3 regions of the Fontibacillus forbon genome follow, and region 3 is predicted to be linked to each of the others. Evidence: riboswitches for the same ligand, from Rfam matches in the RefSeq annotation. Region 3 holds a riboswitch; each other region holds the start of a gene.
What was found. Region 3 has a riboswitch for glycine ahead of ACLB09_RS12980 (amino acid permease). Riboswitches for the same ligand answer to the same signal wherever they lie in the genome.

Region 1 (4,891 bases), on a different contig from region 3:
CTCACTTCGGCAAAGGAAGTCACGGAGCAAGATTTTGCCACGGAATACAATGACTATATTCTTAACATTAAAATCGTTTCCGGTCTGGAAGAAGCTTTGGCACATATCGCTCGGTTTGGAACGAAGCATTCCGAATGCATCGTCACTGAAAATAAAGAGCACGCGGAGCGCTTTTTGCAAGAAGTGGATGCCGCGGCCATTTATCATAACGCTTCGACCCGATTTACCGACGGTTTCGAATTCGGATTCGGGGCGGAAATCGGGATCAGTACCCAAAAGCTGCATGCGCGCGGGCCTATGGGTTTGCCTGCATTGACCTCAACGAAATACATCATTCAAGGAACCGGCCAGGTCCGGCCGTGACAGGGAGGTAATGGATATGAGTCTTTCTCAAACATTTGGCGGGGAGAAAATCACTTTTTATGGGGCGGGTTCTATGGCAGAAGCTATCGTACGAGGCTTGATTCACCGTTCTGTCCTAAAACCGGAGCAGATTTCCATGATTAATCGCAGCAACCGGGAACATCTAGCCTATTTATCGAACCGTTACGGCGTTGTGACCGGCCAGGATCAGGCCGAAAAAAATGAGCTACTGCGAAATGCCTCCATCATCGTTCTTGCAATGAAACCGAAAGATGCCGGAGAAGCCATCAGCCAACTGAGCCCGCTGCTATCCGAACATCAACTCGTCATTTCGTTAATCGCGGGGTTATCCGTTAGCACCATTCAGCAGTTGCTCGGCCGTAAGCAACCTATTGCCAGAACGATGCCCAACACCTCCTCTTCGATCGGCCTGGGTGCCACCGGGATCTCCTTTTCGCCCGAAGCAGATGTCCGGCAGCGTCAACTCGTGTCGTCCATCTTCGAAGCGGTCGGTTCCGTTACCGTCATAGATGAAGACAAACAGGAGATTTTGACCGGCGTATCCGGCAGCGGTCCGGCCTATATTTATTATATGATGGAGGCTATGATCGCCGCCGGAATCGAAGGCGGACTTTCGCCGGAGCAGGCGCGTGACCTGACGGTTCAAACCGCGCTCGGCGCGGCTTCCATGATGAAAGAAACCGGTGAAGATCCGGCCAAATTGCGCAAAGATATCACTTCCCCTAACGGCTCGACTCAGGCGGCGCTCGAAGTGCTTGCCGATAAGGGATTTACCGAAGCCGTCAAAGCCGCCGTTCACCGCTGCGCCGAGCGCTCCCGGGAAATGGGTGAGTCGGTGAGAGAGTCGCTGTTATAGTTACTGCGCAGAGACGTGCTTGAATGCTTTATGCATGACCGACTTTGCTCCTTGGGAAGGAGAACGTTAAATGAACTTTTCAGCCATTTCATTGGAGGAAAAACAGGCCGCTTTGAGCGAGCTCCGCACCGTAACAGCCGATTTCGCGGCACGCGGCTGGTTCCCCGGCACCAGCGGGAATTTGTCTTTGCGGGTCGGCGGCTTCTCGCCTAACCGGTTTCATTTCGCCATCACCGCCAGCGGCAAAGACAAATTCGTAAATATGCCCGAGGACTTCCTGTTTGTCGATACCAACGGCGAGCCCTGCGAAACAACGAATCTTAAACCGAACGCAGAGACGGTGATTCACGCCAAAATATATCGAATGACCGGTTGCGGCGCCATATTTCACGTGCATACCGTTTATAACACCCTGCTCAGCGAATATTACGGTGACCAAGGGGCTGTGCCGGTCAAGGGCATCGAACTGATCAAGGCCCTAGGCATCTGGGAAGAAGACGCTGTGATTCATATCCCGGTGTTGCCGAATTATAGCGACATCCCTTCGATTGCCAAGCTGATTCCCGGCTCGCTGAAACCCGAGGTTCCAGGTATTCTTCTGCGGAATCATGGCATCTATGCGTGGGGAAAGAACGCCCTTGATGCGAAACGTCATCTGGAATCGTTTGACTTTATTTTTGAAGTGCTGTACCGCAGCTTGCTGCTTCCCCCCTTACCCATGAATAAAGAGTAAGGGTTTAAGTCTATATGATTACAGTTCTCGTCCATTATTGGCGGATACAAACGACTCGCGACTTCAGTGGAGCTTTCATGAGCATCAAGCCATGATCACAGCCTTCCGACGCGAGTTATTTTCCGTTTTTACGACTAATTCCTTATTTTTTGAGAAACTCGGCATACTCCTTGGCATCCATCAGTTTGGAAAAAGCGGCCTCAGGCGCTTCGGCCAAAGTGATGCGCACCATCCAGCCGCCTTCATACGGTTGTTCATTGACCACTTCAGGAGCACTCTCAAGTTCCGTATTAACTTCCAGTACCGTCCCGCTCACCGGCGTAAATAAATCGGCCACGGTTTTGACCGACTCGATCGTCCCGATTCCTTCCTCGGCCTCCACCTCCCGTCCCGGATCGGGCATTTCCACAAACACGATATCTCCAAGCCGGTGTTGGGCAACATCCGATATTCCGATTTTTACAGTACCGTCCCCCAAATCTTGTACCCATTCATGATCTACGCTGTACCGATAATTTTCCTTGATTTCATTCGACACCCTGCTTCCTCCTCTTCCTTACATGCCCATTTGAATTCACGTACAGATTATTCCAAATCCGGCTTTAATGTCAATATTATTAACACAAACATTTCAACTTGTCCGATGTAATCGATTGCAAAATTTTTAAATATTTTTTTGTGGCAAGTTTATTGACATGTACGTAAAATTTGGTTATTAATGGATATGTAAACAGCGGTTGATGGCAGTGGGAGAGATTACGGTTCAGACAAACCGTAACGCCGAAGGAGCAAACCGTGAATGGACGGTGAATCTCTCAGGCAAAAGGACTTCTGCCGGACGCGACTCTGGAGAGAATCCGCTTTTTTCGGGCGGATCACCCACGGGGAAACCTGTATGCTTACCTGCAAAACAGACCTGCTTCCATACAGGGTAACTCTCAGGTAGACAGGACAGAGCCAAAGGAATCATCGTGCGCGAAGCATGTGATTTCTTTGGTTTGTTTTATTTCTTGGGCAAAAAGCAAATAAGACGAGGTGGAGAAATATGACCGATCTGTTCAGAACACCGCTTTACCCCTGCTATGAACGATATCCGGGCGTCCGCTGCATCGATTTCGGCGGTTGGGAACTGCCGGTGCAATTCAGCGGAATTCAAAAAGAACATGAGGCTGTGCGTACGCGGGCCGGCTTGTTTGATGTATCCCATATGGGCGAATTTATGGTGGACGGACCTGAGGCGGAGAAATATCTCCAGCGTATGACGACCAACGACATTTCGGTACTGGTGCCCGGAAAGGCGCAGTATACGCTGATGTGCTATCCGGACGGCGGTGTTGTCGACGATCTGCTCATTTACAAGCTGAGCGAGCAAAACTACTTACTCGTCGTAAATGCCGCCAATACGAATTCGGATTTGGAGTGGCTGGAACGGCATCTGCCTGCCGAAGGAGTCAGTCTCCGTAACGTATCCGAGACGACGGCGCTTTTAGCCTTGCAAGGGCCGCTTGCGGCAACCATCCTCGCTAAGGTGTGGCAAGGGGACCTTCACGGAATGCCTCCGTTTACCTTCCTCCCGGCCACGGAGGTAGGCGGAATCAAAGTGCTTTTATCAAGGAGCGGTTATACCGGGGAGGACGGATTTGAGTTTTATGTCGCCGCGGAAGAAGCAGGCGCGCTTTGGACTCTCCTGATGACCGCCGGCGAACCCGAAGGTTTGATTCCTGCCGGTCTTGGGGCAAGGGATACGCTGCGCTTCGAAGCATGCCTTTCCCTATACGGCCAGGAAATATCGCCTTCCATTTCACCCCTTGAAGCTGGACTCGGCAATTTCGTGAAATGGAATAAAGGTGAATTTCTCGGCCGCGAGGCATTGAACAAGGAGCGAGAAGACGGTTCTTCGCGAAAACTGGTCGGTCTGGAAATGATGGAGCGCGGGATTCCCCGCAACCACTATCCCGTCTATGCCGAAGGATCGCCAAATCCAATCGGTATAATCACGACAGGCGCCCCCTCCCCTACACTAAAAAAGAACTTAGGCCTTGCTCTCATTCCCGCTTCCTTGGCACAGCCCGGTACCGTTCTTGAAGTCGATATTCGCGGAAATAAGGTAAAGGCTAAAGTCGTGCCGACTCCCTTTTACCGGCGGACTCGTCCTGAAAACGATACAGCCATGAAAGGAGAATCGTGATTATGAAGCATCGCTATCTCCCTCTGACCGAACAGGATCGCGCCGATATGCTTGCCGTCATTGGTGCGACATCGATTGAAGAGCTGTTCCGGGATATTCCGGACAACGTGCGCTTTAACGGAGACTTGCCGGTTCAATCCCGGTTGGACGAATATTCCCTCACCCGCCACATGTCCGAGATGGCCCGGCGGAATGCCGACAGCGACCGGTACTCCAGTTTTCTCGGCGCGGGTATTTACGATCATCATATTCCTTCCGTCGTGCAGCATGTTGTTTCCCGCAGTGAGTTTTATACGGCATACACTCCTTATCAACCCGAAATCAGCCAAGGAGAACTGCAAGCTATCTTCGAATTTCAATCCTATATCTGTGAGCTGACGGGACTTTCCGTAGCCAATGCAAGTATGTATGACGGCGCTACCGCCCTTGCGGAAGCGGGTTCGCTCGCAGCTGGCGCGACCAAGCGAAAGACGCTGGTCGTTTCCCGCGCCGTTCACCCCGAAGCCCGCGAAGTGCTGGCCACATATGCACGCGGTCTGAATCTGAATGTCGTCGAAGTCGGGCTGGATGGGGGCGTAACTGATCAGAAGGCGCTTGAGGCGTCCCTAACCGAGGAAACGGCAGCGGTCCTGATTCAATCCCCGAATTTCTTCGGGATGATCGAAAATTTACAATCCGTCGCCGAACTGACTCACAGACGGGGCGGACTGATGATTGTCAGCACCAATCC
Region 2 (4,891 bases), on a different contig from region 3:
AAACCAGCTGGCCACGATGGAAGCATTGTATTCCGGCGGGGGCAATGCGGGACCACAGGATTGGACGTCCTTCAAAGAATTCGGATATACCTTTGCTCCTTCGTTCGCAACCGACGAAATTCAGTTGAAACCGGAATTTTTCAAGGAAGTGAAGGATGGAGACGTGATCTTGAAATTCCACTTCTGGAGCGGAGAGATCGTAAACTACAAAATTACGAAAAAGGGAACCAGCGTGACCGGGCAAGTTTTCCGGGATTAGGGACCCCTGGATGGGAAGCCTCGAGCCGCGTGTATTTAGCGGACCGGGGCTTTTTACTTTACGGCAAAAAAGTCTTGCCCGGTTTGGAATATTAAGGTATGATAATGTCCTTCTTGCAAAATCGCCTTGTCTGAAGTGGACGAAAACTTGCGTCCAATATGCTTATCGGAGGTGTTCTTCAATGCTTTATTTCACGCTGGCTTCCAAAGCCTATGCCCGAAACCTGCAGTACCGCGGTGCGCATATGGTGCACAATCTGGCAAGTGCCATGTTCGGATTCATGTACGCATGTATCTGGATCGGGCTGGGCAAAGATCATTCTTTGGGGGATTACGGAACGCAGGGGATGGTGGGCTACATCGCTTTTACCCAGGCAGCGCTCTGGGTTACCAGCTTCATCTCAAACGGCCTCGGCATTCCTCAATCCGTCAGGACCGGTCAAATCTCGCTCGATCTGATGCGTCCCGTTCATTTGTTCAGCCATCTGATGGCCAGGGAATGGGGACAAATCGCCTACCAGTTTCTTTACAAATCCATTCCGATTTACCTCCTGTATTTTTTTCTTTTTTCACTCCGGCTTCCCGATCATGGGATCACTTACTTGTTCACCTTTCTTGGACTAACCGGAGCCGCCTATTTATCCATTTGCATGAATTATCTTATCGGCGTCAGCGCTTTGTGGACGACGGAATCGTCCTGGCTGTATTGGGGCAATCACGCGATGATCAACCTGCTGGCCGGCTTTTTTATTCCGCTGGAATGGTTGCCCCGCTGGCTTGAAAATCTCGCCTGGATGTCTCCGTATCCATATCTGCTTTATGTGCCGACGACCGTGTATCTAGGTCACGGAAGCGGACGCGGATTATGGGGGACTTTGTTTTGGGGCGTGTTTATGACGGTGCTTTGTCTCCTGGTCACCCGCGTCGTACGGCGGAAATTGGAGGTGCAGGGAGGATGAAGCTTAGATCCTGTTTGGCTATGTACCGCCTGCTGATCAAAACCAGCATCAAAAGCCGAATGCAGTACAAATTTAATTTCATGCTCGCGTCGGTGCTCGCCGCGTTGATCCAAATTTCCGAATTTCTGATGATTGCGATCGTGCTGGCCAAATTCGGCGCGATCAAGGGATGGTCCATCTATGAGATCGGATATTTGTTCGCGGTGATGACGTTGTCCAAGACGTTGTACAGGACCTTTGCCGATGAAGTGCATCATTTGGAAAAATATCTGGTGGGTGGGGATTTCGATCAGTTGCTGACCCGGCCGATGCCGGTACTGCTAGCTCTGATGCCGCAAAATTTCAGAATTATGCTCGGTGAAGTGCTGCAGGGCGGCTTTATTCTCTGCTGGTCTCTTGGCGGGATGATGCACAGCGGACAAGTTGGTTGGGCCGCCGTGCCGTGTACGCTGTTTATCATATTTACGGGTGCGGTCATTTTGTTCTCGATAGGTCTTGCCACCGCAACGATCGGCTTTTGGACGACCCGGATCGAAGAATTGCAGAACTTTACGGAGGATGCCGCACGTACGGCTGCGCAGTATCCGCTTACCTTGTATCCCAAGTGGATGAAATCGCTGCTCCTGATCGTGATTCCGGTCGGATTCGTGAATTATGTTCCGTCTCTTTACATCCTGAAGGGGGAGCTGGGGGCGTGGGTGCTCCCGGCATTGGCAGGCGTGGCGATCGTTTGTCTGGCGGCAAGCCTGCGTTTCTGGCGGTTCGGTATTACCAAATATCAGAGTACGGGGAGTTAAGGAGGGAAGAAAATGATCGAAGCTCGAAATTTGTGCAAGGATTTTAAAACGCCGGTAGTGCCGGAAGGGCGCTTTTCCGGATTACGTGCGCTGTTCTCACGGGAATACCGGCTGAAAGAAGCGGTACGCGGAATTAGTTTCCAGGTAAAACAAGGCGAGTTCGTAGGCTACATCGGCCCGAACGGGGCGGGGAAGTCGACGACGATCAAAATGCTGACAGGGATTTTGCATCCAACCTCCGGTGAGGTAACGGTAGGCGGATGGAACCCGCACCGGGACCGCCAGAAAGCGGTCCGGCAGCTGGGCGTCGTCTTTGGACAGCGCAGTCAGCTTTGGTGGGACCTCCCGGTGAAGGATTCCTATGACATTCTGGCTCAAATGTATGACGTCACTCCGGCGGATAAGAAGCAAAGGCTGAATCAGTTTGCGGAACTGCTGGATCTGCATGAATTTTGGGACACGCCGGTAAGGAAGCTGTCGCTCGGTCAGCGGATGCGGGCCGATATTGCGGCCGCGATGCTGCATGATCCCGAGCTGCTGTTTCTCGACGAGCCTACGATCGGCCTCGACGTGCATGCTAAGCTCAATATCAGGCGGTTCCTGCGTAAATTGAACGAGGATTTCGGCAAAACGATTTTGCTGACGACCCATGATATGGATGACATAGAACAGCTGTGCAGCCGGGTCATGGTTATCAATCACGGGGAATTAAAGTACGACGGGACGATTGGGCGTCTGCGGGAGATGATCGGATTGCCGACGCTGATCCGGGTCAAATTTCGCGGGGATTTTCAGGTTCCTGGGGAATGGATCACCATCAGCCCGTCCCTGTCATTTAATGTGACACGGGTTGAAGGCGATACCGTTACGCTTGAGGCGAATCGCCGGGAAATCAGTACGATCGATATCATTCGGGTAGTCGGGGGATGGGGCGAAATCGACGATATCGCCATGGAAGAGCCGGAATTCGAGGAAGTCATCCGCAGTTTTTCCGCCTCATAGGCGATATGGAAAAACTTGTGTTAGCTATCTTGACATTTGCCGCTTCTCATCTTACATTGGATTATACAAACTGAAAAATGCGGATGAAGATGATGGGAGAGCCCGCTTTCACTGAGGAAGCGGCACCGAAGGAGCAAAGGGCCGGCACTGCATGACGGCAATGAATCTCTCAGGTACCAGGACCATGATCCGACGCGACTCTGGAGAGAGCGTTCAGCCACCAACGGGGTACATGTTCCTAAAGGATTCGGAACATTAAACTTTCTGGTAACCGGGACAGAGAAAAGGCAGCAGGCCTTTTCCCTGTCCCTTTTTTTGCGCAGAAGGGAAAGCTGAGCGTATGGCTATATAGAAAAAATGAGCAGTCGGGGGAAAAACCATGCGATTTAAAAATGTATTTTCAATTATCGGGCCGGCGATGATCGGCCCATCCAGTTCGCATACGGCCGGGGCGGTACGAATCGGACGCTTCGCCCGGCAATTGTTTGGGGAATTGCCGGCGGAGGCGAATATTTGCTTCTATGGTTCGTTCGCCGAAACCTTTAAGGGCCATGGCACGGATCTTGCCGTGGTCGGCGGGATTTTGGATTATCCCACGGATGATGAGCGTATCCGCCACTCCTTGCAAAATGCCGAAGACATGGGGATTGAGCTTCATTTCTCTACCGGCGTAGCGCCGGGGGCTCATCCGAATACGGTAAAGATTGTTTTGTCTGCCGGGGAGAAGCGAAGTGAAGTGATTGGTGCTTCCATCGGCGGAGGAACGATCGTGATCCGGAATATCGACGGATTCGAAGCGAAATGCTCCGGTGAATTGCCTACGCTTGTAATCGCCCACGCCGACCGTCAAGGCGTACTGGCCGGAATTACCGCGCTGTTCAGCCGGGAAAACGTAAATATCGGTTATATTATTACGGACCGGAAGGGTAGAACCGCCGAAGCATTGACGGTGGTCGAGGCGGATTCGGCCATTCCGGAGACCCTGATCGAAGCGATCTCGGCGCTGCCTCACGTCAGCCGGATTTCTTACATCCATTTAACGTAAACCCGAGTATGAAGCTCAATGTAATGAAAGTATAGGTAAGTACAGGAAGGAGCGGACACCATGCGCTTTCGCAATTTGCAGGAGCTCATCGAAGTTTGCAATAAAGAGTCCAAGACGATTTCTCAAATTATGCTGGAGGACCAGGCCGAAGAGAGCGGTCAATCGGTAGGGGAAATCATGGCTGTCATGGCTGAATATTATCAAATTATGAAAACAGCGGTTCATAAGGGGTTAACCGAGGAGATTACTTCAACCAGCGGATTAACCGGGGGCGATGCGAAAAGAGTGGAGGAATACCGGAGGTCCGGGCAGCCGTCCGCCGGAGATATTGCCAGCCAGGCGATGGCTTACGCATTGGCCGTATCGGAGGTCAACGCTTCCATGGGCCGGATCGTCGCCACGCCGACGGCGGGTTCCTGCGGCATCATTCCCGGCGTCTTCGTCAGCGCACAGGAGCGCTTCGGCTGGGATGACGATTACTTGGTGCGCGGCTTGTTTAGCGCCGGCGCCATCGGCTACGTCATTGCCAACAATTCCTTCATTTCCGGCGCGGAAGGCGGGTGCCAGGCCGAAATCGGCTCGGCGATCGGGATGGCGGCCGGAGCCATGGTGGAATTGCGCGGGGGGACGCCGGAGCAAGCCGTTCATGCGGTCGGCCTGGCGCTCAAAAATACGCTCGGGCTCATTTGCGATCCCGTGGGCGGCCTGGTGGAAATTCCTTGCATCGTCCGTAACGGATTCGGCGCAGTCAATGCGCTGGCCGCCGCCGATATGGCGCTGTCCGGCGTTCGCAGCGCAATCCCGTCCGACGAAGTCATCGACGTGATGCT
Region 3 (4,891 bases):
GCATGCTCGATTTTTTTCGACTGCTCGTTTTTAGGGGCAAATCGGACGCGAACCGGAAACTCGACATGGGTCATCCCCGTTGATTTGATGACTTGGGAGGTGGTTTGTACATTCATATTCGTCTGCAAAAGATAGTCCTGAATGACTTCAATCGCTTCCCCGCTCCATCCATAAGAACCAAAGGCTGCGGCAATCTTGCCTTCCAAATTCAATTCCTTCAAATCCATTAGCAACTCTTCCAGGTTCCCGATCATATCCGCATATTTGGTTGAGCTTCCGATCCATACGGCATCGGCGGCTTGAATACTTGCGATAATCTCTGCTTTATCTGCCTTATCCGAATTAAATACCGTAGTCTGAATTTGATTCTCTTCAAAGAAATGCTTCAGCTGCTCCGCTACTTTTTTCGTATTGTTCTTAATGGTTGTATACACGATAGTTACTCGTTTGTTATCTACGGTATTTGCGCTTAAAGTGGCATAGAGGTCAACATATTTCTGAATGTCCGTCCGCAAAATATAGCCATGTGAAGGAGCAATCATTTGCACATCCAGATCCTCTAGGGCTTGAATCAATGTACGCACATATCTGCGGTGCGGATGAATGATCGCATTATAGTAGCCGATGAAATCATCCGTAATATCATAGCCTGCTTCATCTGCGAACAGGGACCCTGTTGTGGCCACATGTGTACTGAAAATATCGCAAGGGAACAAAATTTTATCCTCGATGCAATACGTAATCATCGTTTCTTCGGTATGCAAGTAAGGCGTTTCTTTGAATTTCAATGTTTTGCCGCCGATATCCAGCGTGTCGCCATCTTTTACAACCAGGAAGGTTCTCGAATGAAGCTTATACATTTCTTTTAACTCGTTAACAGCCAATTCCGTGCACACAATCGTTGCATTAGGCGCTCTGCCTGCAAGTGCCGCTAGACCGCCGGAATGGTCAGGCTCCGTATGATTAATAACGATATATTGAATGTCATTAGGGTCAATAAACTCACTCAAATATTCAACAAACTCCCGGCCAAATTCCATATCTACGGTATCGATCACGGTTGGTTTGGCTGTTTTGAGCAAATAAGCATTGTACGTTGTCCCTTTAGCGAGAATCAAACGGTGGAACGGCACCTCACGGTCATCTATTTTTCCTACCCAGTATATGTCCTTGGCTATCTCCATTTTATTCATCTCTATCACTCGCCCTCCTATTGGCTCTTTGTATTTAACTAACTGCCCCCATCCTATCCCACTTTAAAAAATTCAATCAGGATTTGAATCACAATTTGAGAAATTTGTCACAGACTCATCTTACTGTCAAAAAAAAACAGGATACCCCTTTCCAAATGGAAAAGAGTATCCTGTTCTAATCATCCTCGTCCTTACTGTTTATGGATCATGCTCTGATCCTGATTGATCTTTCTCTTCTTGCTTCCGATCGAATACAAGATGAACAATAGAATAAACCATAGCGGCGTAAACAATAAAGCCGGACGTGTTTCCGCAGCGATCAGCATGATGATGAGAATTCCGGCAAACAAAGTCAAGACGGCATAATTCACGGCCGGCGTTAAAGGCGCTTTGAATTTCGACTTAGCCTGCAAATCCGGCCGGGTTTTCTTATATTTGATATGGCATACAAGAACGACGCCCCAAACCCAAATAAAACAAATGGCGCTTATGGTGGTCACGATACCGAAAGCCTGCTCCGGAATGAGTTTGCTTAAAAGAGCGCCCGCGGAGATGACCAGCGTAGAAATGAATAGCGAGTTGCCCGGTACATGATTCTTATTCAATTTTCCGAAGCGGGGCGACGCCTGCCGGTTTTTGCTCAAATTATAAAGAATCCGGCTTGTCGAGAACATTCCGCTGTTGCAAGCGGACGCGGCTGAAGTCAATACGACGAAGTTAATAATGCCTGCGGCAAGCGGAATCCCTACCAAACTAAAGGTTTTCACAAAAGGACTTTCCGACGCATTGAGCTGAGTCCACGGGTTGATGCACAGCAGGACGAAAAGAGCGCCAACGTAGAAAAACAAAATCCGCAGCGGTATTTTATTGATCGCCGAAGGGATGTTTTTTTCCGGATTGGAGGTTTCCGCTGCCGATACGCCCACCAATTCCACGCCGACATAAGCGAATACCACCATTTGAAAGGAAAATAAAAAACCTGTAACGCCGTTCGGAAATAATCCCCCGTGTTTCCAGAGGTTAGTTACCGTAACCGATCCTGCATCGGTCTTGAATCCCATGATCAGCAAAATGACCCCAATGCCGATTAAGGCGAGAATCGTGATGACTTTAATTAACGCAAACCAAAATTCCAGTTCTCCAAAATTCTTTACGGTTAATAAATTGAGCCCTAACAAAATGATCAAGCAGATGATGGCCGGTACCCACTGCGGGATATCGAACCAATATTGTACGTATACGCCCACCGCGATAACGTCAGCCATCGCCGTCATGATCCAGCAAAACCAATACGTCCAGCCGGTGATGAATGCAGCCCGAGGCCCGAGATAGTCTTCGGCAATGTCCGTAAACGACTGATAACCCGCTTTGGACAACAGCAGTTCTCCCAGTGCTCTCATCACAAAAAACACGGCGATTCCCACGATCAGATACGTAATCATGATGGATGGACCCGCCTGCTGGATCGCTTTGCCCGAACCTAAAAATAATCCCGTACCAATGGTGCCTCCGATGGCGATTAGCTGAACATGACGATTGGCCAGCTCTCTCTTTAATTCCGGTTGTGCCATACCTAGTTCCCCCTTAATTTATACATTACTTTGATGCAAACAAAAAAGAGATTGGATGTCATCCAATCTCCCGGTTCATAAAGAATATTAAATAGTACCTGTCCAGCCAATAGCGATAGCGATCAGCATGACAAATAAATATTCAGTACTCTTCTGTCCTTTTGCCTGAGATTGTGAACCCTTCGGCGCCGCGGAAATCCCGCAGTCTCTCCAGAAGCTGCTCCTGCTATAGTGTGATCCATAGCAATCATAGCTTGCGAATTATGAAGTTAATGATGCCGTATTGCTGTTCTGATATTTTAACATATTACTTGCGATGTGATGATTTAATCAGTGATAAAAGTCGCTATGCCGAAAAACCTCTTCTATACATGACGGTTATGGAAAAAACCAGCTTGCGTTGTTGCGTATTCATGGGTAACTCCCTTACAGTTAGATTATGCGTTATACGAATGCAATCCTAATAGAACCGAGGATATGAGTGATGAACCTTCAACAATTCTATAACGAATATCTAAACAAAAAGTTTAACAGGGGGTTACCGTCCGCTCAAATCGGCGGCTTTGAATACTTCCTTCTTGAAGACGATGGCGCGGAATTGTTCTTTGCGGATCGTAATGAGGAGTCGTTTACGGAGTGGGCCTCTGAATTGCAACCGAGAGATCCCAACTACATCACGAATCCGGATTGGGAGCCCGTACTCTCCGCTGATTTTGAACATCTGGATCTATATGACGAACAGACCTTGTATTATCTGTTGTTTACTATTAACGCTACGACGTCCATCGCCAAGATTCACCCGTACAATGCCATGAACGATTTTATGAAAAGCTATTGCTTTTTTCAGCTAACCCAGTCGGCGGAAACCGTCAGACTGAACGATGAACAAAGGCAGCAACTCAGAGAATTTTTCTTCTTTTTCTACCTTTATGCTCACCCGGTCAATGAGGAAACCCTCTACGCCTTCTCCTATCGCGGGCAAGATCTGGTGCATACGAAAACGAATATCGTCATGGAGCATTATTTTTCCGCTTATCACGATTATTACAGCGAGAATTCCGACCAGTATAAGGATACGCTATCCATAGGTCCGCTGGAAATACAGGCCTGCAAAAACCTCACCCTGGCGCTGCTAAGGTCCATAGAGGGTAAATCGGCCAAGCTGGCCATGCCTCCGGAAGAAGGGCTGGACGAGATATTAAGACTGATTAATAACGTTGATCATCTGATCCGGACTTACTCGGAAAATAAATCAGTGTTATTCGCCATCATGAAGGACTTTCTCTCCGACACTCGCTCTAACCCCTATCGGGATCATTGTTTCAGCACGTTGTTGCAGAATTACGTCTGCTATATTCTTTATTTTAACTTTGATGAAATTCACGACTTGGTGGATTACTTTAAAGGCACCCCATCATGGTGCGAGGTCATTATCAATAAAATCTTTACGGACGCTATTTTCATTCAGAAGATCATGAGACAGAACCATGTGGATCTTGCCGAGCACAAGAATGTAACCCGATTCTTTGGGAAGGAGGCCCGAGAATTCTATTTGTAATTCAAGAGGCCGCCTTCCGGTTAGGCATATGTTGCGATTCAAGGAAAGATGATTTCTCCGTCGTTGCTGCTGACATCAAAAAATCCGACCTTGTGTTTTAAAGCCAATTCCCGCATGGTCGTATAGGCTTCCTCAGCCACGGAATAAGCAAAGGCCGCATAGATGACGGCGGAGCCTAGCGAGTAGTCGGTCAACCGGTTATCGGTTCCGGCCTCCTCCATAGCTTCAAATATCTCCTCATCAACGTTCATATTGGGAAAATGCTCCGACAGCTCACCGTAAAATCGCTGCAGCGCCTCCGAGCAAACCGCGGGATCATTATAGTTATGGTCTTCCGACCATTCCACTTGTTGTTCATACCAATCCATAAACGCCTTTCTTTCCTTCGGCGCCTTGGACGGCTCGAAAGCCATCAAATCATAGCTCATTTGAATTCCTCCCGTCGATCCTTTTTGAGATAGCTTTTACTTGGCTCATATAAAAATAAAAAAAGAGTCCTGAAATTTATCAAGACCCTATTCAACATCATACTTAAAGAGGAATTATAAGTCTATATCTTTTTCCCCATA

Region 1: another riboswitch for glycine. It lies ahead of gcvT (glycine cleavage system aminomethyltransferase GcvT); the one in region 3 lies ahead of ACLB09_RS12980 (amino acid permease).
Region 2: another riboswitch for glycine. It lies ahead of sdaAB (L-serine ammonia-lyase, iron-sulfur-dependent subunit beta); the one in region 3 lies ahead of ACLB09_RS12980 (amino acid permease).

Annotation. Positions count from the first base shown of each region.
Region 1 is NZ_JBKGFV010000001.1:846,490-851,380, reverse strand. Features, by position in the region: gene ACLB09_RS03960 (glutamate-5-semialdehyde dehydrogenase) at 1-363, shown strand, start outside; gene proC (pyrroline-5-carboxylate reductase) at 380-1,240, shown strand; gene mtnB (methylthioribulose 1-phosphate dehydratase) at 1,311-1,973, shown strand; gene gcvH (glycine cleavage system protein GcvH) at 2,116-2,511, opposite strand; glycine riboswitch at 2,711-2,814, shown strand; glycine riboswitch at 2,816-2,932, shown strand; gene gcvT (glycine cleavage system aminomethyltransferase GcvT) at 3,019-4,161, shown strand; gene gcvPA (aminomethyl-transferring glycine dehydrogenase subunit GcvPA) at 4,161-4,891, shown strand, end outside.
Region 2 is NZ_JBKGFV010000002.1:963,789-968,679, reverse strand. Features, by position in the region: gene ACLB09_RS11445 (cellulase family glycosylhydrolase) at 1-259, shown strand, start outside; gene ACLB09_RS11440 (ABC transporter permease) at 441-1,217, shown strand; gene ACLB09_RS11435 (ABC transporter permease) at 1,214-2,014, shown strand; gene ACLB09_RS11430 (ABC transporter ATP-binding protein) at 2,027-3,016, shown strand; glycine riboswitch at 3,100-3,211, shown strand; gene sdaAB (L-serine ammonia-lyase, iron-sulfur-dependent subunit beta) at 3,396-4,061, shown strand; gene sdaAA (L-serine ammonia-lyase, iron-sulfur-dependent, subunit alpha) at 4,122-4,891, shown strand, end outside.
Region 3 is NZ_JBKGFV010000003.1:187,342-192,232, reverse strand. Features, by position in the region: gene ACLB09_RS12985 (FprA family A-type flavoprotein) at 1-1,193, opposite strand, end outside; gene ACLB09_RS12980 (amino acid permease) at 1,385-2,764, opposite strand; glycine riboswitch at 2,908-2,988, opposite strand; gene ACLB09_RS12975 (hypothetical protein) at 3,249-4,322, shown strand; gene ACLB09_RS12970 (hypothetical protein) at 4,361-4,750, opposite strand.